Undibacterium sp. 5I1: one gene and its partner. The protein of the gene in region 2 interacts with the protein of the main gene of each other region in a pairwise test. Links are inferred from orthologs where the notes say so. Each region holds a gene or a part of one and is shown on either strand. Other genes may lie near its edges. The genes, in order: dnaQ and dnaE.

Evidence for each region.
Region 1: the proteins of dnaE (region 2) and dnaQ interact in binary tests that used the Escherichia coli proteins (3 or more experiments, as listed by UniProt). The link is inferred for Undibacterium sp. 5I1 from one-to-one orthologs.

What each region holds. Positions count from the first base shown.
Region 1 is NZ_JAVIWI010000001.1:1,578,368-1,593,141, reverse strand. Bases 6,782-9,658 are described here. They hold dnaQ (DNA polymerase III subunit epsilon), read left to right. Parts: upstream 6,782-7,794; coding sequence 7,795-8,523; downstream 8,524-9,658. Other genes in these bases: flhC (flagellar transcriptional regulator FlhC), read left to right, coding at 9,455-9,658; flhD (flagellar transcriptional regulator FlhD), read left to right, coding at 9,082-9,399; tilS (tRNA lysidine(34) synthetase TilS), read left to right, coding at 6,782-7,468. In the rest of the region: RGU72_RS07125 (peptidylprolyl isomerase), read right to left, coding at 1-457; RGU72_RS07120 (L,D-transpeptidase family protein), read right to left, coding at 474-1,658; RGU72_RS07115 (tetratricopeptide repeat protein), read right to left, coding at 1,742-2,776; cysS (cysteine--tRNA ligase), read left to right, coding at 2,983-4,374; RGU72_RS07105 (DNA-3-methyladenine glycosylase 2 family protein), read left to right, coding at 4,371-5,027; RGU72_RS07100 (acetyl-CoA carboxylase carboxyltransferase subunit alpha), read left to right, coding at 5,100-6,074; more of tilS, read left to right, coding at 6,071-6,781; more of flhC, read left to right, coding at 9,659-10,006; RGU72_RS07075 (class I SAM-dependent methyltransferase), read left to right, coding at 10,031-10,834; flagellar motor stator protein MotA, read left to right, coding at 11,293-12,153; RGU72_RS07065 (transposase), read left to right, coding at 12,278-13,396; flagellar motor protein MotB, read left to right, coding at 13,624-14,553; RGU72_RS07055 (chemotaxis protein), read left to right, coding at 14,603-14,774. UniProt on the Escherichia coli protein: DNA polymerase III is a complex, multichain enzyme responsible for most of the replicative synthesis in bacteria. The epsilon subunit contain the editing function and is a proofreading 3'-5' exonuclease.
Region 2 is NZ_JAVIWI010000001.1:2,667,172-2,683,185, forward strand. What follows is about bases 4,739-8,855. They hold dnaE (DNA polymerase III subunit alpha), read right to left. Parts: upstream 8,524-8,855; coding sequence 4,939-8,523; downstream 4,739-4,938. Other genes in these bases: RGU72_RS11810 (O-antigen ligase family protein), read right to left, coding at 4,739-4,946; RGU72_RS11820 (sulfurtransferase), read left to right, coding at 8,673-8,855. Also shown: RGU72_RS11795 (acyltransferase), read left to right, coding at 1-376; waaF (lipopolysaccharide heptosyltransferase II), read right to left, coding at 395-1,441; lipid A export permease/ATP-binding protein MsbA, read right to left, coding at 1,450-3,198; more of RGU72_RS11810, read right to left, coding at 3,594-4,738; more of RGU72_RS11820, read left to right, coding at 8,856-9,605; RGU72_RS11825 (ExbD/TolR family protein), read right to left, coding at 9,736-10,164; RGU72_RS11830 (biopolymer transporter ExbD), read right to left, coding at 10,261-10,689; RGU72_RS11835 (MotA/TolQ/ExbB proton channel family protein), read right to left, coding at 10,865-11,737; RGU72_RS11840 (hypothetical protein), read left to right, coding at 11,763-11,939; RGU72_RS11845 (TonB family protein), read right to left, coding at 12,010-12,675; RGU72_RS11850 (cyanophycinase), read right to left, coding at 13,145-14,407; RGU72_RS11855 (TonB-dependent receptor), read right to left, coding at 14,523-16,014. UniProt on the Escherichia coli protein: DNA polymerase III is a complex, multichain enzyme responsible for most of the replicative synthesis in bacteria. This DNA polymerase also exhibits 3' to 5' exonuclease activity. The alpha chain is the DNA polymerase catalytic subunit.

The DNA of each region.
Region 1 (14,774 bases), 1.1 Mb from region 2 along the record:
CTTCTGGTAATACCTGATGATTTAAAAATTCGTTATCGTTGACGTTAATAAAAAATTGGGCTGTCGCCGAATTAGGATCATTGGTGCGTGCCATAGCAACGGTGCCTACATCATTTTTCCAGCCAGCCTCTAAGGACTGACGTGCCTCTAACGCGATAGGCTTATTGGTTGATTTTTCTTTCATGTTTTTATCAAAACCGCCACCTTGGATCATGAAGTTATCAATCACACGATGAAAAATCGTACCGTTGTAATGGCCTGCTTTGACATAACGGATAAAATTTTCTACCGTTTTGGGCGCCGCTTCAGGATGTAATTCCAACACAATTTCACCCAAATTCGTTTTCAATGCCACTTTGGGAAAGTCTTGCGCGACGGCGAATGTGGTATTTAAAGCCAGAACGGATCCAGCCAATAAAGATAATAAAGAGAGGGCGCGACGGCGGTTGTATGACATAGTTTTCCTTGGCTGGTTAAACTTGCGCTTCATAGATAATTCTCCACTTGGCAGCTTCTTTGATCCAATACTGACGTTTACGTACGCTACTTTTACTTTTACCTGCAATCGTTTCCTGAGTAAAGGTACTGACGATTAACTCATCTTTGCCTGGGTAGCGGAATTGCGTTATCTCTTTCAGCTTGACAGACAAATGCTGTAAGCCCTCAATCGCTTGTTGCTGTTTTGGAAACCAGGCGTTGAGATTGTCGCCCTGCATGGTCTTAAAATTTCTTGAATAATTATTCAGCAGACGATTCGGATTTTGACTTTCTAAATCCGAACGCCAGTCTTCTAACATTTTACTGGCAGATTGTTTCTCTACATTCCATTTTGCTGCTGTCAAAAATTCTAATTGCTCGCTGATGATCACAGGCGTTTTGCCGATGTCGATCATGGCAGCGATTTTTAAAAAATCAGGATTAGTTAAAACAACGCAGCCATCAGATGCCATAGGCGGTCGACTAAAATTTTCTGATGGAACACCGTGCAGCCAAATGCCTGATCCGCTGCGGCCATTGATTTTATCCCATTCGTTTGGATAGTTAATTGGTAGCGCGCCAGGGCCATAAAAGTCAGGGAGTTTAGAGCCCGACAGATGACTCGTAATGTAATAGACACCTATCGGCGTTTTTTGATCGCCTTCTTTTGATTTATTGATGCCAAACTTGCCTTGGCTGACATAAAAATCGGTGAGGAATTTAAGTTGACCGTGTTCGTTTTCATATAAGTACAGGCGTGATTTTTTTGCGTCAACTAGTAATACTTGTTTTTGATCTTCTCTGAGTTGCAGAATATTTCGTGGCATTAGACTAGGATCTGGTTTTTCACGAATTGCTTTTATTCGGACAATCGCTTCGTCACGCAGATCTTTGAGTTTTTCTGCCGATCCGTTTGAGCTGCCACCAAAGCTATTCACCGAGCGGGTATGCATCAAGAGTAAATCGCCGCGTATCAAATGCCCTAATTGGAAATTTGGATAGGCTTCTATCAGATCATCCGCTTTTAACTGCGCCTCTTGCAAGTGATTCGCGGCAAGACTTTTATACACTTCAATTAATAAAATATCTGGATCAGGCAGGTGCTGAGTGGCATCGGCAGACGCTGTTTTCTCAGCGCGTGACTTAGCATGAAGTAATGATGGCACTGTGAAAAGTGACATCGTTATCAACAATAAAAAACTCAAACAAAAGTATTGTCTAACTTTGAGCAGACGAGAATAAAAAAACACAGCAGAGCGATACATCAGCTACCCGCACGCTCCTGCTTGATGAGCCATTTCCCATCCTGTTTTACCAGCGCTAAGGTTTTGCGACTATTGGCTGTCAGTTGGTCAGAGCTATAAATTTGACGGAATTTTACGGTCGCATTGTTACCATCAATACTGACTTTAGCTGATTCAATCTTGACGTTAATATGACCTTTGCCCTCAATCCTGGCGCGACGTTCTTCGGCCCAAGCTTTGCGGGTTTCACCTTTGGGAGTATCGAAGTCTTTGGCGTAATGGGCAAGATATGCACTGGTATCTTTACTACTCCATGCTTTTGCCCAGCTTTCTACTACTTTCAAAGCGTCATCCTGATCATTATTTGTTGCGGTGACAACCGGTTTTGCTTCTACTTTTGGATCGGTTTTTGGAACCGCTTTAGTCTCAACTTTTGCTGTTTTAACCGGGTCTGGTTCTGCTTTAGCCGGCGCGACTTTAGTTGGATTTGCTGCAGCGACGGCAGACGTGCTGCTTGCTGCTTTAGGATTGGTGCCGCCTGTCGTATTGCCAATCAGATTTTTGACCAGCGTCAGTTTTAGTTTCGCACCGCTGTTTGCAGAATCAAGTTGCAAGGCTTTATCGTAAGATTGACTTGCTAATTTCGCGTAGACATCACCTAAATTCTCATGCGCTGTGCCATAAGTAGGATTGGTCCGAATCGCCATTTCTAACGATGCTCTGGCTTTATCGTATTGTCCTGTGGAGGCATACAATACTGCCAGATTATTATAAGGTTCTGGCAACTCAGGGTAATCGTCGGTCAACTTGGAAAATACCGCAATCGCTTCTGATGATTTATTTTGATCAGTCAGAATCAAACCTTTAAGAAAGCGTAATTGAGCGTCTTTAGGGCGTTGGACTAATAATGCGTCCAGTTTTGCAGAGGCCTCTACCGTTTGTCCAGCACGAAACATTTTAGAAATATCCGATGCGTCATCCGCAAAAGATGGCGATGACATCAGCGCCAAAGACAGGCTTGATAACGCAAAAACACTTTTAAAGATGTGGCGCATAGTAAATGGACTTGGTTTCATTAGTGAACAGAGGAACATCGCTTCGGCAATGTTATACTGAGTATAAAGCGACATCTTAACAAAGATGCGCACAAAATGGGTTTTTGACACGCTTTAGCTTTAACAAGTAAACATGCCGACAACGGAGTTTATTTGCTTAATGCCATTGCGCGCAATCATCTTGCAAAACAATTTACACGCAGCTCATGACTAAACAAAAAATATACAACACCCTGACTCGCGAAAAGCAAATCTTCGTCCCGATTGAACCTGGCAAAATTCGTATGTATGTATGCGGTATGACGGTTTATGACTATTGTCATTTAGGGCATGCGCGCGTGATGGTCGTATTTGATATGGTGCAGCGCTGGTTGAGAAATTCTGGTTTTGATGTGACCTATGTACGCAATATCACAGATATCGACGACAAAATCATCAAACGCGCAGTTGAGAACGGTGAAACAATTTCACAACTGACCGGTCGTTTTATCAATTATATGAATGAGGATGCTGAGGCCTTAGGTGTGCAGGCACCTGATTATGCGCCGCGGGCAACGCAATATATTCCACAAATGCTTAATTTGATTGGCAAGTTGGAAGCAAATGGTTTGGCGTATAAAGCAACTGATGGCGATGTTAATTATTCTGTTCGTGACTTTGCTGGGTATGGCAAGTTATCGGGTAAGTCATTAGACGATCTGCGCGCTGGTGAGAGAATCGATATTAATACCGGTAAACGTGACCCTTTGGATTTCGTGCTTTGGAAGTCCGCTAAAGAAACCGAACCTGAAGAAGTGAAATGGCAATCGCCATGGGGAACGGGACGACCGGGCTGGCATATTGAATGCTCAGCAATGGCAGGCGATTTATTGGGTGAGCAATTTGATATCCATGGTGGCGGGCAAGATTTGCAGTTCCCTCATCATGAAAACGAAATTGCCCAGTCTGAGGGCGCTCATCAGCATACTTTCGTTAATTATTGGATGCATAACGGGTTTGTGCGTTTGGACAACGAAAAAATGTCTAAATCGTTGGGCAACTTTTTTACGATCCGTGATGTTCTAAAAAAATATGACCCGGAAGTGGTTCGTTTCTTCATATTAAGAGCGCATTATCGTAGCCCACTAAATTATTCTGATGCGCATTTGGATGATGCAAAATCAGCTTTGACTCGTTTGTACAATGCTTTAAAAGAAATACCAGGTGACGCATTACCTCTGGATCTGAGTGATGCCTACGCCGAACGTTTTGCTGACGCAATGTTGGATGATTTCAATACGCCAATTGCAATCTCTGTCTTGTTTGACTTGGCAAATGACCTGAATAAAACGAAATCCCCTATACTTGCGCGACAATTAAAAGCCTTAGCTGGAACTATAGGCTTGCTACAACGCTCGCCAAGCGAGTATTTGCATGCATCTCCCCAAATTTTGAATGACAACGATATGACCCAGATCCAGTCAAGGATTGATGCGCGTACTGCGGCTAAAATAGCAAAGAATTTTGCTGAATCCGACCGGCTTCGTAACGAACTTTTAGCTGAGGGCATTATTCTTGAGGACAAAGCTGGTGGTTTGACCGAATGGCGCAGGGCATGAGTGTTATCGAAAAAATAGGTCTTTCATCTAAAGATATGCCGCAAGTACCAGCATATTGGGAGAGTGCAAAAGTTGAGTTGATGAAGCGCGATAGAATTATGCGCAAATTGATCCCTCAATTTGGCGATTTGTATCTAATTGGTCGCGATGACCCTTTTACAACCCTCACTCGCTCTATTTTAGCTCAGCAAATTTCGGTAAAATCCGCAGATGCTTTATGGCAACGCTTTCTCGAACTTTGCCCAAAATGTACATATGTACAAGTGTTGAAAGTCGGGAGCGATAAATTGCTTGCCTGCGGCTTGTCCAAACGCAAAACAGAATATATTCTTGACCTTGCTGAGCATTTTAAAGAGAAAAGACTGCACGTCGATAAATGGGCGGAGATGGCCGACGAAGACGTCATTTCAGAGTTAATACAAATTCGGGGCATAGGACGCTGGACAGCAGAGATGTTTTTGATATTTAATCTGCTCCGTCCGAATATTTTGCCTTTGGATGATCCCGGATTACTTAAAGGCATTAGTACTAACTATTTTTCCGGTGAGCCCGTTTCTCGCAGTGATGCAAGAGAGGTGGCTGCAAACTGGGGCACTTGGTGCACGGTTGCAACTTGGTATTTATGGCGCAGCCTTGATCCGGTAGCAGAATAATATTTTAAAGTTAAGAAACAGCGGCTTGGTTTTGACTAATGTTGAGATCAATGTTGTCAATTGGGAGTCACAATGACTAAAACGACATTTCTGGGGTTTGAGCAATCTATTGCAGAGCTCGAAACAAAAATTGAAGAATTGCGCTTTGTGCAAGATGATTCTGCAGTAGATATTTCTGAAGAGATCGACCGGCTCTCTAAAAAGAGCCAGATGTTGACCAAAGATATTTATGCAAAACTCACTCCTTGGCAAGTTTCACAAATTTCTCGTCATCCGCAACGTCCTTATACGATGGACTATGTGAATCAAATATTCACGGATTTCCATGAGTTACACGGCGACCGTAGTTTTGCAGATGATCAGGCAATTGTTGGTGGATTGGCTCGTTTTAACGGACAGTCTTGCATGGTAATCGGGCATCAAAAAGGACGCGACACAAAAGAACGCGCAATGCGTAACTTCGGTATGCCGAAGCCAGAGGGCTACAGAAAAGCCATGCGTCTGATGAAGCTGGCTGAGAAATTTAATATTCCCGTATTTACTTTTATCGATACCACGGGTGCCTGGCCTGGGATTGACGCTGAAGAACGCGGACAGTCTGAGGCTATTGGCCACAATTTGTATGTGATGGCAGAGTTAAAAGTGCCACTGATCGCAACTATTATCGGCGAGGGTGGTTCTGGTGGCGCGTTGGCATTGGCGGTTGGCGATGCAGTATTGATGCTGCAATATGCAACTTATTCAGTGATTTCGCCTGAGGGCTGTGCTTCTATTTTATGGAAAACTTCTGACCGTGCTGCGGATGCGGCTGAGGCATTAGGTCTTACAGCGCATCGATTAAAAGCGATGGGTTTGATCGATAAAATTATCAATGAGCCTTTAGGCGGCGCGCATCGCGACCCTAAGCAAATGTGTGCTTTCGTAAAGCGTGCATTAGCAGATACTTTGCGTCAATTTCAAGGTGTTAAAACCAAAGATTTATTGGCAGCACGTCATGAAAAATTGATGAGCTATGGTAAGTTCAAGGAAACTAAACTGTCAGAATGACGGCGACCAAAAATGAGCGTACGTTGGCTTATCATTTTGAACGCACGCTTAACGAGATACTTTCTAAAAATGCGTTGTCTTTGCCGGAACAAGGCTTGGCTGTCGCTTATAGCGGCGGTTTAGATTCTTCAGTCTTACTCGCTTTGGCAAATCAGTTTTGCCAGAAGCATAAAATCCCACTTTTTGCATTTCATGTACACCATGGTTTAAGCATTAACGCCGATGCTTGGCTCAGACATTGCGCATCGGTTTGTGCTTTGTCAGGTGTTACTTTTGCTGGCGTCAAAGTCATAGTGGATCGGCAAAGCAAGGATGGTATCGAATCCTCTGCACGTGAGGCACGCTATAAAGCGCTAGGTGCTTTATGCCAAGAACGACAACTACCTATTATCCTGACGGCGCATCATCAAGACGATCAGGCCGAAACTGTATTGCTACAGTTATTACGTGGCTCTGGTGTTGCTGGGCTATCCGGGATGGATTTATCTAATAAAGCACCTAAATTGTTAGGGTCTGATACCGTCATGTTGGCCAGGCCCTTGCTTAGAGTGACGCGACAAAGCTTGTTAGACTATTCCGAGGAAGCAACGATTGCTTATGTCGACGACGAATCTAATGCAGATCAGCGTTATGCCCGAAATGCCTTACGACATCAGGTGATGCCCGTCTTATCGGTGATTTCGCCAGGCTACACTGAACGCTTGGCAAGAAGTGCCTCCCACGCCCAGTCAACAAACCGATTACTGACGGAATTAGCGCGGCAAGATAGAAGTGTCTGCGAAATAGATGGCGCATTGGATATTAATTTGTTGCGCAATTACAGCGCTGACCGCATCGATAATTTATTGCGATTTTGGCTGGGAGAGCAGGGCGTGCGCATGCCAACCACCGCCAGGCTAACAGAAATGCGACATCAGCTTTTTGATGGGCGAGACGACGCAAAAATTAGTGTCTTTCACGATACGTTGGGGATTCATCGATACAAGAATAAGATTTACGCTTCCCCGAAAGATGTTGTAAAAGGCAGTGAGATAACTCCAATACAATTTAGTTGGAATGGCGAGCCCAGCATCCCATTTCTCAGTTACGGTGGAACCTTATATTTTGAAGAGTGTTCTACGGGAGTTGATCTGACTTGGTTAAAGCAACAAGTTTTGACTATACATCCTCGCCAAGGTGGTGAGCGCTTGAAGTTGGCATTTAATCGGCCAACCAGAGATATCAAAAGTCATTACCAAACCTTGAAAATCCCATTTTGGCAACGAGAACGTTTGCCATTTATATCTGCTGGAAGCAAACTCTTGTTTGCTGCTGGTGTCGGCATGGAGTCCGCATTTTTCACAGACGATGCAAACGTAAAAATCTGTATCAAGTGGGAATCTGATGCTAATTAACCGAGCACGTAAAAGAATCAAAGTTTAAGAGTGAGGTACCAAAATATACGCGGTGTTTATTCTGGTTTATGCTGTCGTCGATGCGTAAATTTAGATGATTATATTTATACTCCCGGTATGTATATTAGGTCGTCCATATAATCATTGAGGTAGCAGCCATTTTTTGGAATTATGATGGGGAGTATAGTTAGTTTTCCTTAGATTTAATGCGAGAAAGTTATCTAAATTTTCCTGATCTCATCTAATTGATTTAAAAAAAATTACGTAGTTTTAAATACTATTGCTATCAATTAGATAATATTAATAAAAATAATGACGAGTATGAAATGACAAATATCAAGCGACAAATTGTTTTAGATACGGAAACAACAGGACTCAACGCCAGAACTGGCGACAGAGTGATTGAGATTGGTTGCGTAGAATTAGTTAACCGCAAGCTAACTGGCAATAATTTTCATCGCTACATTAATCCTGAACGTGACTCGGAAGAGGGCGCGTTAGCCGTTCATGGATTGACAACAGAGTTCTTAAGCGACAAGCCTAAATTTGCAGAAATTGTCCAAGAGTTTTGCGCTTATATTAAAGATGCAGAAGTTGTTATCCATAATGCACCGTTTGACGTCGGTTTTCTTAATGCCGAGTTTCTCCGCCTTAATTTGCCTGTCTTTACCGACTATGTAGAGCAAGTTACTGACACATTAGTGCAGGCAAAGGAGTTGCATCCAGGAAAGCGTAACTCTCTCGATGCCCTCTGTACTCGCTATGACGTTTCTAATTCGCACCGAAAACTCCACGGAGCATTATTAGATGCCGAGTTATTGGCGGATGTGTTCCTGGCGATGTCTCGTGGGCAAAATAGTTTTGCTATAGAGACTGAAGTGGAAGAAAAAGTGTCTGTGGTAGAGGAGATACTTCCAGACATTCCGCTGCAAGGCGTTATTGTTGTTTGCGCCTCTGATGATGAGCTTGCTGCACATGAGACCTTGTTGGTCGGTTTAGGTAAAGAAGTGCGTGGCCAAAGTATTTGGCATTCAAATAGTCAAACAGCAGAATAAATCTCTGCATTGACTGCAATTTTTAATTGCACATGATTATATTTTCAACTTTTGTCAGTAGTTCATCCCTCCACAATTCCAAATCCATACAAATTAATAATAAAAAATCATTGATTTGTATGGTTTTCGGCATGTTTTGTTGCAAGCAAGCGATTTCTTCCAAAATATTTTTCAATTTTTTACTAAAGTTTTGGATTTTTGCGTCGTTAAACAAACATAGATAAATAAAAAAATATTTTTAATAAACCCTAAAGTTATTGATTTCGGTGCCGTTAATAGTATTGAAGATAGAGCAAAGTATATTAATTTTTTACCTAAGTTCTTGATTTAATTGAACAAACTATCTTTTCTAAAAATAATAAAAATCAAAAATTCTTTTCGAATTCTTTCTAAAAGAAATCAAATATAGCTTGTAGGAAAAACTCCTACGAGTTTTTTCTGTTTTTACTCATCTTAAATACCTCTTCCTGCCTATACTCCGGTATTTTTCTTGCATCCACAATGTATCTCACTGGCAACGAACTCTGTGCCGGGTTAAACAAGATGGAGGGTAGAAAAATGACACCGAACGATATGATGGCTGAAATTCGCGACGCTAACTTAAGTTATCTGATGCTCGCTCAGCAAATGATTCGTGCTGACAAAGCTACTGCGATATTTCGTTTAGGCATAGCGAAAGAAATCGCTGACCTGATTGAAGGGTTGAACAACGCACAGATTCTTAAGCTTGCTGGCTCTAACATGATGCTTGCTCGCTTTAGATTTGAAGACAGTGCCATTTTGTGCATGTTGACAAATTATAATAAAGAACGCGCCTTGGCACATTCTCATGCTGCAATTTTAATGGCTGGACAAGCTGTTGAAGAAATTCATTAAAGAGATTCATTAGTTTCTGACTATTTAATAATTTTTCAACACTGAGGTGAGCAAAATGGCTAGCAAAAGCGTAGTAAATGAAGCACACGAAATTCGGTTGGCAATTGATTTAGTCAATCTTGGCGCACGTTTGCAGCTTTTGGAGTCCGAAACGAGTTTGTCTCGCGAGCGATTGTTGAAAATATATAAAGAGCTAAAGGGTGTATCACCTCCTAAAGGGATGCTGCCTTTTTCTACAGAATGGTTTATTACTTGGCAGCCAAATATCCATTCATCGTTATTTATGAACATTCACAAGTATTTGCATGATCATGCGGATATCAGTGGCATTGAAGCTGTTGTCAAAGCTTATCGACTTTATTTAGAACAAACACCGCCTCAAGCAGGTGATGAGCCAGTGCTGTCATTGACGCGCGCTTGGACCTTGGTGAGGTTTTTTGATGCGAAAATTCTGAAATTCACAAAATGCAACAAATGTGGCGGGCAATTTGTTGCACACACATTGGATTTGCATGATGATTATGCATGTGGTTTATGCCATGTCCCTTCACGAGCAGGCAAGACTAAAAGAGCGCGTGAATTAGACTCAATAGCGATGGTTGCATAATGCAGACGATTTTTCGGAGCCTTTTTGAACCTAAGGTCAAAGCAAACAAACGAAAATGATATTTCTTTGGCGGGTAAGCCATTGCTCCCGCCTGCCTTGCAGTCGTTATTGATACAGATTTTTTCCTTCCTTCTTTGCCTCCTCATTACTTTTTTTGTAGGCGTCAGCTTCAAAAAAAATATTCCTCCAATTATTATCATTTTTGCGCAAGCAATTGCTGCCTGTTGTTTTTCATATTGGCGAAAAATGGATTGGTGGTGGTGGATTATTCACTTCTTCTTTCCCCTTGCTGTCTTCGTACTCTTGGCCTTTGATATTCCACGTTATTACTATTTATGTGGTTTTATTTTTTTGGCTTTACTTTTTTGGAGTACGTTTCGCACGCAGGTGCCGTATTACCCATCTAAATCCTCTTTGTTGCCGACGTTATTTGAGTTATTGCCAAACAGACCTGTCCATTTTGTTGATGTTGGCAGTGGGCTGGGCGGCTTGGTTCTCAAATTGGCGCAAGTAAGGCGGGACAGTTTTTTTTATGGTGTTGAAATCGCGCCATTGCCGTGGTTTATCAGTTATTTAAGAGCGAAATTTAATCGAGCCAAAGTTGAGTTTTTATTCCGTAGCTACGAGAGAATTGATTTGAACCAATTCGATGTTGTATTTGCTTATCTTTCGCCTGCTGCAATGCCATCGTTATGGGAGAAAGTGCGGAAAGAAATGACGCCAGGGTCATTACTGCTTAGCTATGAATTTATAGTGCCGAATGTTGCTCCCGACTTGTGTATAAATAAAAATCCTAATGATCCAACACTATATGTATGGCGCATATAATAGTAATCATGTAATGTATTCCTCAGGCAATACTCAATTGCTTTTAAGCTTCAAGAGAATAGTGCAGAGCTGCTAAGAATAAAATATTTGGCTTAGCCAAGAGCTTGAAGTAGTGAGAAATAAACGTCTCTTTATGTAAATTTTTCGTACCTTTTGCGTTATTGTTGTTTGAACTTTGATTGTGATCGGTTATGGTACTCCTAGGTAGTATATTTTATTGTCCAGGTAATACTTGGACAGTAAGGTGTTTTTAATAAAAATAATGGGGAGTATATTGAATTTACGTATATTCTATTCCCGTAAAAAGCAGCGAAGCGTTGTCTCTTATTTTTGTTGATAGATTCGGTTTTTTGCAATTGTTTCCTGTATCTCTTAATTGATCAAATTGATGTGATGATTAATTTACTGATTAATTTCCACGTTTATATTTGGTTCTTTTCTCATAAGGAGTCTGGCTCGTGCTAGTCATCGTTGGCTATATAGTTGTGATGGGGTCAGTGTTCGGTGGATTTGTTATGTCCGGCGGACACATCGCCGTCTTATTTCAGCCACTCGAATTGCTGATGATCGGTGGTGCCGCCGTTGGGGCTTCCTTGGTCGGCAATAACGGTAAAACCCTGAAGGCATCTTTAAAAGCAATTCCTGGTGTATTAAAAGGCTCCAAATACACCAGAGCCTTGTATATGGAATTGATGACCATGCTGTTTGATGTGCTGACAAAAATACGTAAAGAGGGCTTAATGTCAATTGAAGGTGATATTGAAAAGCCGGAAGAGAGTCCTCTTTTTAGCAAGTATCCACTCGTTGCTTCTGACCATCACTTAATGGAATTCATTGCGGATTATTTAAGGTTGATGGTGTCCGGAAATATGGATGCATTTCAGATCGAAAATCTGATGGATAATGAGCTGGAAACGCATCACCATGAAGGTGCGGCACCGGCACATTTTATTGCTAAGTTAGGTGATGGTTTGCCTGCTTTTGGTATTGTTGCTGCGGTGATGGGTGTGGTCCACACAATGGAGTCAGTTGGTATCCCGCCAGCAGAGCTCGGTATTTTGATTGCACATGCTTTGGTAGGAACATTCTTAGGTATTTTGCTCGCTTATGGTTTCGTTGGGCCATTGGCTGGTCTGATGGAGCAACAACTGGACGAGTCCTCTAAAACCTTTCAATGCATTAAAGTAACTTTGCTGGCCAGCTTAAACGGATATGCTCCGGCGCTTGCTGTTGAGTTTGGGCGTAAAGTTTTGTATTCGACGGAGCGACCTACATTTAGTGAGCTAGAAGAACACATTAAGCAATCTAAATCTAAGTAGATAGAGGTTCTTGCAAAACGAAACACCGGAGAGTAATTTTATTGCGAGAAGCGCAAAATAGATGAGAAAGGAGCGGCCATTTCTGGCAAGATGAAAGTGACTAAACAACCATCTGCGCTCCGCTATGAATCCTACACAACGCCTGCTGATAATGCAACGCTGGAATTTACTGCAACACGATTTGCTACCGGAGATAAAACAGCAATGCGGGTCACTGACGCCGAAGCTGGAAAAATTGATTCATGTACTAGACTGGGTGCGCATCGAAGAATTTGTGTCGGACCAATGGCAAGGGATAGGACGCAAACCGCATGACCGTGGTGCATTGGCCAGCGCCTTCATCGCCAAAGCTGTGTTGGGGCTCAATACAACAGCGGCCTTAATAGAACGATTGACGATGGATCGCAGTTTAAAACGGCTGTGCGGCTTTGAGATGTGGAAAGAAGTTCCGAATGAAGCCACTTTTTCGCGCGCCTTTGGCGAATTTGCCCAAGCCAAATTAGCGGAGAAAGTGCACGAAGCGCTGATCAAGAGTTATTTAGGCGACAGCCTCATTGGACACATCAGCCGTGACGGCACGGCGATTGCGGCGCGCGAGAAGCCGAAGAAACACATGAAAGTTGTTTCCGTAGAAAAGGCCCAAAAGCAGCGCCGTGGACGGCCAAAGAAAGGCGAGATAAGGCCGCCAAAGGAAGAGAAAGTGACCAAGATAGGCTGGCAGTTGACGCAAACTTTACCGAGCATCGTCAATGCTTTACCCAAAGAGTGTGACCGCGGCACTAAATGCAATGCGCAAGGTTATAAAGTGAGTTGGAACGGCTACAAGCTGCATATCGACACCGCTGACTGCGGCGTTGCCATCAGTGCGCTATTGACCAGCGCCTCGGTGCACGATAGTCAAACGGCGGTGCCGTTAGCAACGATGACGGCCGCACGAGTAACGAATTTGTACGATTTGATGGATGCAGCGTATTGCAGTGAAGAGTTAAGGGCACACAGCAAAAGTCTTGGCCACGTGCCATTAATTGATCACAACGCACGCGGCGGGGAGAAGAAACCGTTCGCCCCGCATGAACAACAGCGTTATAAAGAACGCACGCAAGCTGAACGTACCAATGGCAGGCTGAAAGACGAATTTGGTGGCACGACAGTACGGGTGCGTGGTAGCGAAAAAGTGATGTCGCATTTGATGTTTGGTTTATTGGTATTGACCGCAGATCAGTTGATGCGTTTATTTACGTAACAGCTTTGCTTTTAAAGAGTCGAAAAAAACAACGTTTCCCAACGTTCATAGGGGCAGTGATGGTCACATAGGGATTGACACGCCATAAAACGATAATCCGGCACAAATTCATGTCACATGTACCGCTTCAAACAAGAAAACCAATCGCAACAGTGGCCACACCCATGCTCGACTTTACTGGTTTGGGTATTTTGCAAGAAGCTCGATAGTCTGATCAGGAATGCAGAATGGCTAATGAGGAACTAAGACCGATTATCGTCAAGCGAATAAAAAAGGTCGCTGGCGGGCATCATGGTGGAGCATGGAAAATTGCCTATGCTGACTTTGTTACCGCGATGATGGCGTTTTTTCTGTTGATGTGGTTGCTCGGTTCAACAGCAAAAGGTAATCTTAATGGGATTGCGGAGTATTTCCAAACTCCGCTCAAGGTCGCCATGGCCGGCGGTGATGGTAGTGGCGACAGCTCGAGTGTCATTAAAGGTGGCGGTAAAGATCTTACTTTGCGTGATGGTCAAAATAAAAAAGGCGATGTTGAGGCGCAAAAAAAGAGTTATAACCTTCAAGCTGCAGAGGCCGCATTAGCAAAAGCAGATGCCGAGCGGCTTAAGGTTTTGAAGGGCAAGATTGAGACGGCAATCGAGTCAAATGCGATATTAAAGCAGTATAAGAAGCAGCTATTATTAGATATTACAACCGACGGTTTACGTATCCAGATGGTTGACGAGCAAAACAGACCGATGTTTGCCTCTGCAAAAGCTGATTTGCAACCCTATACAAGAGAAATTCTGCATGAGATTGGTAAGGCATTAAACGATGTGCCAAACAGAATCAGTTTGTCTGGGCACACCGATGCAGCACCTTATGGCAGTGGCGAGAAGGGATATAGTAATTGGGAGCTGTCTGCTGACAGAGCAAATGCGTCTCGTCGTGAACTGATTTACGGCGGTATGGATGAAACTAAGGTTCTAAGAGTCGTCGGTTTATCATCATCGGTTTTGTTTGATAAAGAAGATCCTCTCAATCCGATTAATCGACGCATAAGTATCATCGTTATGAATAAAAAAGCTGAACAATCTGCTTCACAAGACGGTGGTTCAATTGAACTGACAAATCCTTCTGAGCCCTCAGCTGAAGTTCCTGTAAAAGTGGTGCAATAGTTACACGGGCATAATCGGATCAGATGAATAGAAAATTGGGATGCTGAATATGTCAAAAAAGAAAGTATTAGGGTCTCATGTAAAAGAGCTCTTGTCTGGCGTCTCAAGTCATGGGAACGAACATCTGCTGGAAGTAGAGACTGATCTAGTTCAAACTACTATTCTGCTCGCTGAGGCGATCGAAAAACTTGGGGCGAGTTTTTTGGCCTTGCATGCAGCCA
Region 2 (16,014 bases):
GCTGAGCTTATTACTGGCGGTGATTTCTATCGTCTTCATTTGTAGCATTGCTGTTTTTCTAGCCCAATTATCGCAACCTACGGCACGGGCTGGCTTACCACCATCACTAGCTTTGCTGTCATTCATCGGTTCATGCTCGATGACGATTTATCTGATGCATGTGCTGGTGGCAAGCGGCCTGCGGATAGTGCTAAGCAAATTATTGGGAGTGAGTAATTTAGCGGTACATTTGCTGCTTGGCTGCCTTGCCGGTGTTGCAATACCAATCCTGATTGATCGCTTGAGTAAGCGATCGGCGTTCTCATCACTAGCGTATTTATTTTATCCGCCACGGAGATTGTCTCTCAAACCGGGTTCGGAAAATAAACCCGGCTAGATATCCGAGACTGCAATCTCAAGCTTGCTCTATCCGCTCTATCTGCTCTACGATCTTCCAGATGCTATCACTGCTTAATTGCTGCATACAATTTTGATGGCCTAACGGACACTCACGCTGTTTACATGGCGAGCAACTTAAGCGCAAGGATAGTGAATAAGCGATATCTGAAAATGGCGGCGCATGGTCAGGGTCCGTAGGTCCGTATAAGGCGATCACAGGACGATTTAATGCCGAGGCAATATGCAGCAGGCCCGAGTCATTACTGACGATCGTAGCGGCGCTGGCGATCAGCGCAATCGCTTGATCCAGGCTGGTCTTGCCTGCCAGATGATGGACTTGCGGGCAAAGCTGGCGAATTTCTTCACACACCGCCTGATCTTTGGGCGAACCTAGCAAAACGATTTGGGTATCTGGCCGCATCTGTAAAATCTGTATTGCCAACTGCGCAAAATGGCTAGTCGGCCAGCGTTTTGCATTGCCAAATTCTGCCCCCGGTGCGAAAGCGATCACCGGCTTTTCTACCAACAAGCCAAGCTGTTCTAACACCTTGGCAATTTGCGCAGGTGCAACCGACAAGCTGGGACGTGGAATCGTTGTGACTACTGTACTTGCTGGCACACTGGCTAATGCGGCATAAAACGGTACCATCGCGCGCGGCGCAAGCGGATCGTCATGATGCATTACATTAATCAGTCCGTACCGGCTCTCACCTTTATAGCCGATCCGTTTCGGAATACCGGCCAGCCAGGGGATTAAAGCAAACTTCAAGGTATTCGGCAAAATATAGGCAGCAACATAAGCTCGCTGACGTAATTGTCGGGCATAGCGCCAGCGCTCACGCAATTGCAAAGATCCATGTTTGAACGGTGTCTCCAGCACGCTATCGACTTCCGGCATGGCGCGCAATACGGGCGCAACCCAAGCCGCTGCCAGTACATCAATCGCATGCTGTGGGTAGCGTTGTTTTAAGAGCTGCAACAAAGGCTGCGCCATGACTGCATCACCAATCCAGTTTGGGGCGATGACTAAGATGCGTGCCGCGCTGATAGATTCTGCATTCATACTGAGATTTATGCTGATGCCGTGAACTGCAGGCGATATAAATTAGCGTACACACCGTCTTTTGCCAGCAGCTCTGCGTGTGTCCCTATCTCGCTGATACTACCGTCGACTAACACAGCAATCCGGCTGGCGCGCTCTATCGTAGATAAACGATGTGCAATCACTAAAGTCGTTCTGCCTTGCATCAGCTCGTCCAATGCCGATTGCACTGCGCGCTCGGACTCAGAATCCAAGGCTGAAGTTGCCTCATCCAAAATCAGAATCGGCGCATCTTTATAGATCGCCCGGGCAATTGCTAAGCGTTGACGCTGGCCGCCAGATAAACGGCTCCCGTTGTCACCAATCATGGTTTGCAGGCCCTCAGGCAATTCCTGTACAACATCATCCATATGTGAAGCGGTAACGGCAGCAGCAATCCGCACCCGGTCTGGCTGTGCATCACCATAGGCAATATTGGCGGCGACCGTATCATCAAACAAGACCACACTTTGGCTGACCATTGCGATTTGCGCGCGCAAGCTGGTGAGTGAAATATTATTGAGCGAAACGCCATCCAATAAAATATCTCCGCCAGTTGCCTGATAAAACCGCGGCACCAAATTCACCAGCGAGGTCTTGCCACCGCCAGACATACCCACCAAGGCCAAGGTCTCTCCAGGCTGGATACTTAGATTGATATTTTTCAGTGCAATTTGCTCTTGGCCTGGATAGCTAAAGCTAGTGTTAATAAATTCCAGCTTGCCTTGAGCTCTGGCAGTTAATGCAGCGGCGCTAGGGCTATCATTTTCTGGCACGGCGTCTATCATGGAGAACACGGATTCTGCTGCGGCCATGCCACGTTGTAAGGGACCGTTAAGATCAGCTAGTCTTTTTAAGGGCGCTAATAACAGCATCATCGCCATAATAAATTCAACAAAATTACCCACTGAAGTCTTGTTTTGGACAACCGCTAACATGACCACTACGGAAACCGCACAAGCCGCAAGTATTTGGGTAATTGGCGTGGTTGATGCGACTGCAATCGTAGTTTTCATCGCATAGCCACGCAGCTTTTCATTCTTTAGATCGAAGCGCTGTTGCTCATATTTTTGCCCGCCAAAAATACGGATCACCTGGCTAGCGCGAGTGGTTTCCTCAATGACCTGCGTCAGCTCGCCATTGACTTCTAACTGATCATGGTTGAGCTTGCGCAGTCGCTTACTGACCCTGCGTATCAGCAAGGCCATTGCAGGAATCAGGATCAAGGTAACCAAAGTCAATTTCCAATTAATCCACAGCAAATAGATGAACAATACCGCGACAGTAAATGAATCACGGAATAAAGTCGTGATCGATACTTTGACCATTTCTACGATTTGCTGCGCCTCAAACATGATGGTATTAATCACGCGTCCACTAGATTCTGTTTGATAAAAATTAATCGGCACACTTAAAATCCGGGCAAAAACTTGGGCGCGTAAATCGTTTAACTGACTAGCCGCGATCCATGACATGAAGTAGCTGGTAGTGAAGGTGCATAGTCCGCGCAAAATAAAAATACCGACGATGGCGGCGGGGATTTTCCATAATGGTAAATTGGTTTTTTCACCCTTAAAACCATGATCCAGCAGATATCCAAATACTCTTGGAAACATGGCCTCCGTCAAAGCCGTTAGCAACATCGTAATTACAGTAATCCATAACATGTTGCGGTGTGTGCGCATTGACGCCCATAAACGTCGAGAAATTTCTAGTGTCTGTTGATTGATAATTGCCATTATTTAATTTTTCATTGTCCATATTTTATGCGGCTTCCAGGGCATTTTTGCTCTGAGAGGCTTATATTGATTGGACGATCCTTTTCGTTTTTTTAATTAATTGACTATACGATGTCAGGCTTGTTGTGCTTATTTTTGCCTTCGCGCTCATTATTAGGACTTACGGAAAAATCAAAACCCCTCACCACAAAGGCACAGAGGCACAGAGGCACAGAGGAAGAACAAATGAAGACTAAGGCAGGATTTCGCTGTTCTCCTGATTTTCTCTGTGCCTCTGTGTCTCTGTGTTGAGAGGTCTTGATGTTTTATATTAAGCCCTCTGGTTCCGTGTGAATGGCAGCAAACAGCTTTCCGTTTTGCGTAAGCCCTCCTTATTAAGTCATACTTATTAAGTCCTACTTATTATTTTTGATGTTGCTTTCGTTATTACTTCTGATGTTACTTCTGCCTACCCCGGCCAGCGGAATGGCAAGCAAAATCATAAACGCCATACCAAAGACACCATCACGTAAGATCGCATTAAACATCCCGCCTATCATCATGGTCATTCCCAGCATCGCCAGCAACATGGCACGATCACTGTCATTCGGCGAGGCACGCATACGGTAGGCTACTTGCAATTGCGTACACCATATCCATAACAAAGCGGCAACACCCGCAATACCTAGCTCGGTAAAGTACAGCAGATAGTCATTATGAGGCGTGGTCATGGTGCCACTCCTCAGCGATTTGGCACGCTCCTGATAGAGTGGCATCCAATTGGCAATGCCGTGTCCTGTCCACGGTTGCTCGGCGATGATCTGACTGGTGACCTTGTATATCTCCAGGCGCATGCCGTCATCACCGACGCTTTTACCCTGACCAAAAGAATGTATCTGATGCACTGTGCACTCAGCCCTAGTGAGCAATATTTGCACAGGTGTGGTCTGTTGCATCTCATTCACCACACAGGTGGCAGGAGCAGGCAAATTAACAACGTATTGCCATGCGCCTGCGAATCCGGCTATCAGACATCCCAATATTGCAGCGCTGCGCCACGACCAACGCAAATTGCGGCATGCAATCATCAGGCAAAGCAAGACAAAAGTCACACTGGCAGTGCGAGTTTTTGCCAGCAGCATCAAGGCTGCAACGACATAAATCAATACGACTATTCTGACTAGCTTGTGATCTTTGCGCAGAAGTAATTCGTGCAACATCCAGGCAGAGGACAAGGCCAGCAAGACCCCTAGTAAGATCGATTTATTTCCTTCATACACAACATAACTACGGAACATGGTGTTGTTCGGCAAAACATGGAGAAAATTTAAATAATACAAAGTAGCCGCAAAAATCGCTCCGGCAAAAAATATTTTCAATGCTTTTTGTTGCCATACACCGGCGCCTACACTGAGAAACGGGAGCAAAAATAGATAGGTCTGGTAGTGAAAAAAACCAGACCAGAATTCGCCAGCGGGCCTGTTGTGTATCAGCGCAATCACAATACTGACAGCACTTAGCGTTAGCACTGGCCACAACATAGGACTAGCACGAACAACTTGTAACTTTTGAGAAAAATTTCCTGACACGAGCAAGCTGATATAAAACAATAAAACGCCGAGATACATCACACCGACTGGAAAAAATAAAGTCAGTGGAAGACAGGCTAATATTTGTTGCGGCATTGCTAAGCGCCACCCAGAAGATGACTCAGTAATGTCCATAGTAATCGCTGGTTCGATATGAGAATTAGATAGTTGATCAGGCATATTCAATCTGCACTTTGTCCGGCGATAACCACTCACCTAATTTTTGTCGTAAATGATCGTCTGGACTGACTCGCCATTGATCAGATAAATATAATTCGGCACATGACTCTTTATTTCGATAGCGGATCAAAACCGGGCAGCCCGCTGGATTAAGACTAGGTTTGAGTATGTCTTGTAATTTCTTCAGATCAGCACCTGCGTCTAATGACAAACATAAGCCTTGCGAAAACTCTACACGCGCCCTGCCGATATCCATCACTTTTTCAGCAGTGATTCTAAGTCCACCAGAGAATCTATCTTCTGATACTTTACCGAATACAGCTAAGAACTCATCTTCTTTAAATAAGTTTTTACACTCATCCAGCATTTCGCTATAAACCGTTACATCGACGGTGGCAGTGCCATCATCTAAGGTGACGATTAATATCTTGCCGCGTTGTGTCATTTGGGTACGCAATGCAGCAATCACGCCACCAATCAAACGCACATCTCGTGAAGGTTCTAACTTCAACAAAGTAGTTTTGATGAACTGCCGAACCTCCGGTGCATAGGCATCAAACAAATGACCAGACAGATAAAAACCGAGTGCTAATTTCTCTTCCATCAAGCGCTGCTTGTCAGTCCAATGCTCTGCTTTGACATACTCCGGCGGTGGGATCATATCTTCATGATCGCCAAATAAGCTCACTTGATTTATTTCCGCTTCTGCTTGTTCTGCAGCTTCCATCGCCAGCGGCACAGTGGCTAATAAAACTGCACGATCTTTGCCCAGACTGTCCATTGCACCAGCGCGTATCAATGATTCAAACGTGCGGCGATTCACTTGGCGTTTGTCTACACGCTTGGCAAAGTCAAACAAACTGACAAAGGGTCCGCCGGCAGTACGAGCGGCAACAATGCTTTCAATTGCATTTTGTCCTGAGCCTTTTACAGCACCCAGACCATAGCGAATTTGCGTCGCTTTTTTTCCCGGCTCACCGACAGGAATAAAGCGATAATCTGATTGATTAATATCCGGCGGCAGCAAAGTCAGTTTGCAGACATCCAGCGTATCTTCCACCAAAATTTTAATCTTGTCGGTGTCATCCATTGCCAGCGACAAGTTGGCTGCCATAAACGCGGCAGGATGATGTGCTTTGAGATAAGCCGTGTGATAAGACAACAACGCGTAAGCCGCAGCATGAGATTTGTTAAATCCGTAGCCGGCAAACTTTTCCATCAAATCGAAAATCTCATCGGCTTTGGATTGCGGCAAACCGTCTTTAGCAGCGCCATCACGGAAAATCTGACGATGTTCCGCCATTTCTTCCGCTTTCTTTTTACCCATCGCGCGACGCAACAAATCGGCGCCGCCGAGTGAGTAACCGCCGACCACCTGCGCCATCTGCATTACCTGCTCTTGATACACCATGATGCCGTAGGTTTCGGACAAAATGCCTTCGGTACGCGGATCAGGATAATCAAACTTCTCACCATGCTTACGTTTACAAAAATCGGGGATAAGGTCCATAGGGCCAGGGCGGTATAAAGCCACCAGAGCGATAATGTCTTCAAACCGATCCGGACGTGCATCCTTTAACATGCCTTGCATACCGCGGCTTTCTAGCTGGAATACGGCAACAGTTTTCGCTTTGGTTAATAACTCATAAGACGGTCTGTCATTCAGTGGCAATTTAGCCAGATCAAAATCGGCCATCGCTGGGTCTAACATTTTGATGTAGCGAACGGCACGATCCAAAATCGTCAGTGTAGTCAAACCCAAAAAGTCGAACTTCACCAGGCCAACAGCTTCGACATCATCTTTGTCGTATTGCGATACCACACCAGAATCGCCACCTTGCGTGTACAAAGGGCAAAAATCTGTGAGCTTGCCAGGAGCAATTAAAACACCACCGGCATGCATACCAATATTGCGGGTAATACCTTCGACTTGTTGTGCCAGATCGAGCAGGGTTTTGACTTCTTCTTCGTTTTCCTGCCGCTCGGCCAGCATTGGCTCTTCAATAATCGCCTCGGCAATGGTGACTTGTTTGCCAGGTTTAAACGGGATCAGTTTTGAAATGCCGTCGCAAAACATATAGCCAAAATCGAGTACACGACCAACGTCACGGATTGCACCTTTTGCGGCCATGGTGCCGAAGGTTGCGATCTGCGATACCGCCTCTTTTCCATATCGATCTTTCACATATTGAATGACGCGATCACGCCCTTCTTGGCAAAAATCAATATCAAAATCGGGCATCGATACCCGTTCTGGATTTAAGAAACGCTCGAACAGCAAATTGTATTCAAGTGGATCCAGATCGGTAATCAACAAGGAATACGCAACCAATGAACCGGCACCTGATCCACGGCCTGGACCAACTGGTACGCCATTATTTTTTGCCCATTGAATAAAGTCGGCAACAATCAAGAAATATCCCGGGAAGCCCATCTTGATAATCGTATCGGTCTCAAACTTCAGGCGAGATTCGTAGCGCTCTCTTTGTAGTTCGCGCTTTTCCACATCGGGATAAAGTTGCGCCAGTCTTAGCTCTAATCCTTTTTCAACTTCTGCGACCAAAAAATCATTAATCGTCATGCCATCCGGTGTAGGGAAATCTGGCAACTTTGGCTTACCTAATTCCAAAGTCAAATTACAGCGTTTGGCGATCTCAACTGCATTCTGTAAGGCACCCGGCAGATCGGCAAATAACTCGACCATTTCAGCTTGCGTTTTAAAGCATTGCTGATCATTAAAGCGTCGCACGCGACGACCATTGGCCAACATATCGCCCTCTGCGATACAGGTACGCGCCTCATGGGCAATAAAGTCTTCTTTGTTGATGAACTGTATAGGATGAGTAGCAACAACGGGCAAGCGTAATTTAGTTGCTAATGCAAGCGCTTGACGCACATGCGCTTCCATGTTCGGCTGCCCTGCACGTTGAATTTCAATGTAAAAGTGATTAGGGAAAATAGTCGCCCAACGTTGCGCGTTGGCTTCAGCCGCATCTAAATTACCATTATCAATCGCGATGCCAACATCGCCAAAATGAGCGCCAGATAAAACGATTAAGCTTGGTTGCTCACTTGTTTTTTGATCTGCTTCAAATAATGCCTGCAACCATTCAAAACGAATTTCTGCACGCCCACGATGTTGATTGCTCAACCAGGCTTGCGCTAACAACTCGCATAACTGCAAATAGCCTTTGCGATTTTTTACCAGCAACAACAAGCGCGATGGTTTATCCCGGTCTGCATCATTCGTAATCCATGCATCGCAGCCAGCAATCGGCTTAACTCCTTTACTGCGAGCACCTTTGTAAAACTTGACCATCGCGAACAAGTTAGCTAAATCAGTGATCGCTAACGCAGGCTGCTTGTCTTTGAGCGCCGCCTTGATGACATCATCAATACGCACCAAGCCATCGACAATCGAATATTCCGAATGCAAACGTAAATGTACAAATTGAGGAAAAGTGTTTTGATGCAAGACTGATATTGGGGCTGGTGTTGCAGCCAACGCGGCATCGGTGTTAACAGTTGCGGCTATCGCAAGGCTTGAATCTTGGGGAAGAGGTAGTTCAGTAGTCATCCTCGTATTTTACCGTGCTGGTGAAGGGAAAACGATTTCTGTGCAGCCAAATCGGGATTTGGTTTTCTAGGTTAAGTGAGTAAAACTGGAAAATTACTGGCATAAAAGTTTATAATGCTGCTAAATCAATGACTTACTGAATCTATTCCATGTCGTCTGCAACTTCTACCTTGGCAAGTCCTAATTCACATGACCTGCCTTACGTCAACATCTCGGCTTACAAATTTATTACCTTCAACGATACCGCTGAAAAACGTCCAGAATTTATCGCTAAATGCCAGGAACTCCATCTTAAAGGTACCGTTTTATTGACACCAGAAGGTATCAATATGTTCTTGGCAGGCTTCCGTCATGAGATTGATGCCTATATGGCCTGGTTACATACTGATCCGCGCTTTGCCGATGTTGTGGCGAAGGAAAGCCTCTCCGCGACGCAGCCGTTCACCAAATTATTGATCAAGCTAAAAGCAGAAATCATCACAATGCGTATGCCGCTGATTAAGCCAGAGCTTGGTCGCGCCCCATCCGTAGATGCGCAGACGCTTAAGCGCTGGCTAGATCAAGGTCATGACGATCAAGGTAAAACTGTGGTGATGGTTGATACCCGTAACGACTTTGAAGTAGATGTCGGTAGTTTCGATAATACAATTGATTATCGTATTACAAAGTTTACTGAATTCCCGGCGGTGATTGAAGCAAATCGTGATGCATTCAACGACAAGACTGTCGTTACCTTTTGCACAGGTGGAATTCGCTGCGAAAAAGCCGCTATTCACATGCAAAACGTAGGATTTGATAATGTCTATCAGCTTGAAGGTGGCATTTTGAAATATTTTGAAGAAGTTGGTGGCGCGCATTATCACGGCGACTGCTTCGTCTTCGATTATCGGACTGCACTTAACCCGCAGTTAGAAGCGACAGACACCGAACAATGCTATGCATGCCGGGCCGTGGTCACACCACGAGAGCAGCTTTCCTCATGGTATGTGCCGGGCAAGTCATGTCCTCATTGCAAAAAATTAGAGATCACCAGTATCGCGCCTGAAGCTGGATCGGAACAGGCAGAGCAAGTTTCAAAATAATATTATTAGGCTAGCGATAGACCATAAAGTCATATCAGTCGTCGTAAAAAAGGCTCCAATTGGAGCCTTTTTATTTGATCTGGCTCTTAAGCTGTCATCAAAGTAATTTTTTCTAGCAATTTTTAACGCATCACTTCAAGAACTGCTCATTACCAACCATACCGATCTTATTAACACCCAGTCGTTGCGCCTCGGCCATCACATGTGCCACCGCTTTGTACGGTACCAGCTTGTTCGGACGTAAATGCACTTCCGGTTGATTCGGCGTCGCCGCCACTGCCGTCAGTTTGGATTCCAACTCGGCATTATTCTGAATCGCTACACCGTCCCACAATACCGTACCATCAAAGTCGACGTCAATCGAGATCACGATTGGTGGATCGGTTTGTTTGGATTGTGAATTCACCGGCATATTCAGATTGACTGCGTGGTTCTGAATTGGGATGGTAATAATTAACATGATAATCAAGACCAACATGACGTCGATCAGGGGGGTCATGTTCATTTCGATCATGACTTCCGGTTCGCTCGAGTTGCCTGAGCCTAATTGCATACCCATACTATTCCTTTCGTTCTTTCACTCTTACCGCTGGTGACTGCCGTGGTTCTTGCTTCGTTCTTACTTGGTTCTTGCTTCGTTCTTACTCTGTCTTACTTAGTTCTTCGGCGGTGGTTCTGTTACAAAGGCGACCTTGGCGATCCCGGCGCGCTGGGCGGTGAGGATGACTTTGCCGACAAATTCGTAGCGGGTGTTTTGATCGCCACGAATATGGAGTTCCGGTTGCGGTACTTGGTTCGTGACCGCTTTGAGACGCTCAAATAAAACATTGGTGTCTGCGACCGGGGCTTCGTTCCAGAACATGTCACCGTCTTTGTTAATGGCGATGGTGATGTTTTCTGGTTTGGTTTTGTACGGTTGGTTAATTTCCGCTGGGAGCTTGACCGGAACCGTGTGGGTGACGACGGGGATGGTGATCAGGAAGATGATCAGCAAAACCAACATGACGTCGACCAATGGGGTGGTGTTAATGGTGCTGTTGACTTCGTCTTCGCCGTCACCATCGTTGCCGATTGCCATTGCCATAGTGTGTTCTCTTTCAGATGACAGATACTGTACTTTGTGTTTTGTTCAGGAGGAGGTGGCGCTGCCACCTCTTCTGGTGTTGCTTGCTGTTGTGCGCTGCGTTTTGGGGTATTTACCTGATACTTACTTGGCTGCGGTCGTTTGCAGCTTTGCCTGGTAAGTACTCCTTCACGACTTAGGCTTTTTTGGACATCACGCCAGACAAGACGACGGAGTGCAGATCAGCGCTGAAGGCACGGATGTTTTCCATGGCAGTTTTGTTGCGACGTACCAGGAAGTTGTAACCGAGTACGGCTGGAACCGCCACAGCGAGACCAATGGCGGTCATGATCAAGGCTTCACCAACTGGGCCGGCGACTTTGTCAATGGAGGCTTGTCCTGCTGCACCAATGGCGGTCAGCGCGTGGTAAATACCCCATACCGTTCCGAACAGTCCGACGAATGGTGCGGTGGAGCCAACGGTGGCGAGGAAAGCCAGACCATCTTGCAGACGGCTTTGTACTTTGTCGACGGCGCGTTGGATGGACATGGAGATCCAGGAGTTGAGGTCAATTTGTTCTAACAGAGCACCTTCGTGGTGGTCACTGGCTTTGGTGGCGGATTCGGCGATGAAGCGGAATGGGCTGCCTTCTTTGAGGCTGGTGACGCCAGCGTTGACGGAGGCGGCTTTCCAGAACTTGGTTTGCGCTTCTTTGGCTTGGCCACCTAATTTGAATTGGTCAATAATTTTGGTGATGAGGATGTACCAGCTGCCCATGGACATGATGAACAGGAGGAAGAGTGTGCCTTTGGTGACGAAGTCGCCGCCTTTCCAGAGGGCGTCGAGGCCGTATGGGTTGTCAACGACTTTGTCTTTGTCTATTGGGGCTGCGGCTGGTGTGAGGTCAGTGGCGGCTGGGGCTTCTGCCGGGGCGGCTGCAGCTGGTGCGGCGGCGCTGGCGGAGGCGGCAGGAGCACTGGCTTCTGGTGTTTGGGCTTGGGCAGTGACGACGCTGGTGGTGAGGGTAATCACGGCGGCGGCCAGGAGGGCTTTCAGACTGAATTTCATGTGCGTACTTCCTTCGTAAATTGGCATGTCAAATGCTGTTGTTGTTACTGTTGCTGTTATTTGGGTTGGCTTACGTTTGCCTGGCTTGGCTGGCGTTTGCTTGGCCTTACTTAGAGTTACTGCGAGACTTACTGTAAGAGTTACTAGTATTGCTTTGTTCGGTAGTGCTGACCCGGGCTGGCTTGGCGTGTGGCTTGGCTGACCCAGGTTTGGTGTGTTTCTTGGTACTGCTGGTATTTCTCGTGTTTATTTCCAATATGTCTTAGGCAGTCTTAGTCGAGCTTCCAGACGTATTGCACTTTGGTGGTGGTCGTTTGGGGCTTGCCGTCCACGGTACCGGGTTTGTTTTTGCAGGTGCCGGAGAGTAATTGGGCACGTACGGCGTTGTCGAGTCCTCTGAATCCGCTGGATTTGTCGATCTTGACGTCGGTGACGTTGCCGTCAGCGCCGATGACGACGGAGAGCATGACGGTGCCGGTTTCTTCGTTGCGTAACGAGGCTCTTGGGTATTCTGGTTTGCAACCGGCGGCGTTGAAGTCAATCACCCCTGGTACCATGGAGGGACCGGCGGGTTTGTTTTCGACAACAGGTTGGGCGACCGTTTTAGGCAGGACATTGCTGTCCGGCTTGACCTGGGATACCTGGGTGATGGTGTTGGGCGTGACGACCTGTTGTTGCACCTGAACTTCTGGCGGTGGTATGAACGGCGGCGGTGGTGCCATCAGCTTGGGCGGTGGCGGTGGCGGTACATCTGGCGGCGGTGGCGGTGGCTTGATCTCTTCGACCAGCTTGGTTTCCATCGGCTTCATGATGTATTCGACTGCTTTGACGCCGAGTCCGTTGATCAGGGCATACACGAGCAATATGTGAAATGCGATTACCAGCCCTATCCCGAACACCTTCTTGCCCGGCTCTTGCTGGTGATTTGAAAAATCCATACCTACCATCCTCCTGTTACCACATTTACAAAAATATGCTCCTCTGAATTTAATGCTTAATTAAATGCAAAAAACAGAGTCGAGACCACATTACGAATTATTATGCACTACTAAGACTTTTAAACTGCTAACAAACTATGCATCACTTATTTTTCGCTAGCGACGAATTAGTTTGTGCTTTAAAAAACGAAGAGCATCGTTCATTTTTTCAAAATTTGCAAGCATCAGAGTAGACTTATCAAATCTGATATCAGCTATTTTTATGATCATTGAAACTTTTGCTACGAATGCAAAACACTCATTTAAAAACATCAATAATGTAGCAAAATTACAAATTTAATTATTATTAAACCAGGCCATAAAATTAATTACCTAGGTGGAATAAATTAAAATGTAATTTTATTACAGAAATAAAAGAGTAAAATAACTCATTTTTCAAAAGAATACCACGTCTAAACGAAAAAAAAGCTCATTTATATCGATATAAAGGCGTTTGCATTACGATAGGTCGAATATCCATCCGAATATTCATTACCGTATAAGCGTCAGAGCCTAGCGCGCTAGAAAAGTAACCCTTACTTTCGGCAGTCTTACTGAACGTAAATTCAAATCCAGCTTCTGCATTTGGAGCTTCCGGATCACCAAAAGCAAGCGCTTTTGTCTGAAGTTGCTTATTATCAATTAAATCCTGCATCAAATCTACTACTGTCGTGTTTCCTAATATGTCTGGATAAAATTTCTTCTCTGCATTGTAAGGATTTGCAGGATCTACTACTCCTTTTTGCTTTTCTTTTGACGTGATTAAAACCTTCGTTTGCAGGTTATAACGATCGCCACGATCCAGATAACTTATTTTTACGTTACTAATATTAAATGCATTCAATTGAGCGTCGGATATCGCCTCGCTAAGATCCATCAGTATTGCGCCTTTATATCCCAGGATTTCGATATCTGCCATACCCTGCACAATCATGGCGGTATTTTCATCAATCCCCAAACCTAGTTTGTAATTTTTTTTCAGCATTAACGGGATCATCCGCGCAAACCTGCCGCGAATAATCAAATGCTGATCAACAAACACTTGGTCGCCAATAAATCCAAGGCCAGGTGCGATTTCTTTTCCCTCATTTACGCCAAACTGCAAAGTAGGTAAAACGGCCTTGGCGTCATAAAACATCGTGCTACTCATAATTGCCGCTCCGGCGCTAGAACCAGCAATGACGCCCCCTCGGTGATACACATCCCAAATAGCCTCTAATGCTGCGCTCTTGGTACCATCTGGCTTAACTAAAGCTTGCGTGATTCGCCCTTGATCTCCACCAGAAAAATAGACTCCGCCAGCGGCACGAATTTGTGAGGCTACTGATGGATCATTCGCGACATTTTGATAATCTGACCCCTTGAGCCTGATCGCTAACGGCACCACAAATGCGCGGGCACCATAACGGTTTAAGGTATCTGCTATATTTTTCCCCGCATTTTCGGGATTGGCAGCAGCAGCCGGAATCACTGCAATTTTGGCGCCCTTGCCACCACTTAAAGCGACTATTTTTTCCCACACTACAGCATTATCAGTGCGCAAAGCACCGCCAATAATCACCAGCGTGCCTGCTGCCTCCGGCTTGGCTGGGTCTAGCCTGGTTTGGGCATGCACCATACCAAAAGTAAGAATAAAGAAAACAATACTGATGCGTTTACATTGACGCAAAAAAAATAACAACAAATTACTCATGAGAACAGATCCACTGAAAAATCATCTAGCGATACATCGCTGCGTCATACGTCATAAAGATAGAAAAATGGGGAGGCATACAGCATGCCACCCCACTTTTAAATATGACTTAATGTTATTTAAAAGCGTAATTCACTGAAGCATAAAAGAAGCGTCCACGTGGATCCGTGTAACTAGGATCATAGCCCGCTAAGAAGCTATACACCTGGTTAGAGCGCGGCGGATTGGTATCTAACAAGTTTTTGATACCTACCCGGAAGCTGGTCGCATTAGACAACTTATAGCTACCACTCATATCCCACAATGCATACGAACCAACACGACGTACCGAACCATCTGGATTAGGATTTTGATCTTGATAGCCTTGATAGAACGTCTGCTGCAAAGTAGCACCCCAAGGACCGCGATCAAAATCAAACGTCAAGGTATGACGCCAGCGTTGAACCACTTGAGTATCGGTGAACACGCCAACACCATTGATTTCTGGACTCGCGTTGGTAGTTTTAGTTTTGTAATCGAATACATAAGTACCGTTTAAAGACACAGCAAATTTGCCGATGTCATTTGCAGGTAAACGCCAGTTCACATTCAGATCGATTCCTGAGGTATCTAAGGTACCGATGTTATGCGTACGGCCATCGACCGACACAATCGCCCCAGGAATCCCAGGCAAAGTTGGGTCAGCAGCAGCGCGCACCACATATGCCGAGTTATGCGTAGGATCGCTAAAGTAAGCGCCCTCGTTAGCTAACAACGTATCGGACTTCTGAATGCGCCAGTAATCAATCGAGGTCGTCAAAGTACGCATAGGCTCAAACACAAAACCAAACGAGTATTGCTTGGATGTTTCTGGTTTCAGATCAGCGGTACCGCCTTTGATCAGATTAGGCTGGATACCACAGTAATCAGGATTTTTTGTGTTATCAATCGCCCCGACTTTGATACATCCCAAAGGATCGTTATACACACCACTGGTTTGCCCTACACGTGCTGGCTCATGCAAATCAGTCAGGGTCGGTGCGCGGAAACCAGTGCCGTAAGAACCACGGAAAATGATTTCTTTAGTTGGATTCCAGCGGACACCGACTTTAGGATTTGTGGTTCCACCGACGTCGTTATAACGATCATGACGGAGTGCGAATTGTGTCTCCACATTTTTTAATACCGGGAAATTAAACTCAGCATAAACAGCCTTCACGTCACGGTCACCACCATAGGCAGCCGCAGCACCATCACCACGGATTTCACCCGCAGCCAATAAAGCGGAAGGAGTAAAGTCTAATTTTTCACGACGATATTCTGCACCAACTGCAACTGCGGCTTTACCACCTGCCATATCAAATAGTTCACGCGATGCTTTAGCGTCCAATGAATCGGTCGTACCACGCGAATGACGCGCCGCATCACTAATTTTTGCAGCATTTAACAGTGCCAGGCCATCGGCACCAGAAGGTCCAAACGGATTAATTTTCCCACTCAGAAATGCCGCATTAAACAAGGAGGTACGAACATATCCATTGACGTATTTATCATCGACAGTGCTAACGCTATGGTTCAATGCGGTGTCGTAATCCCAACCGGCAACGCTACCTTTAGCGCCTAATACG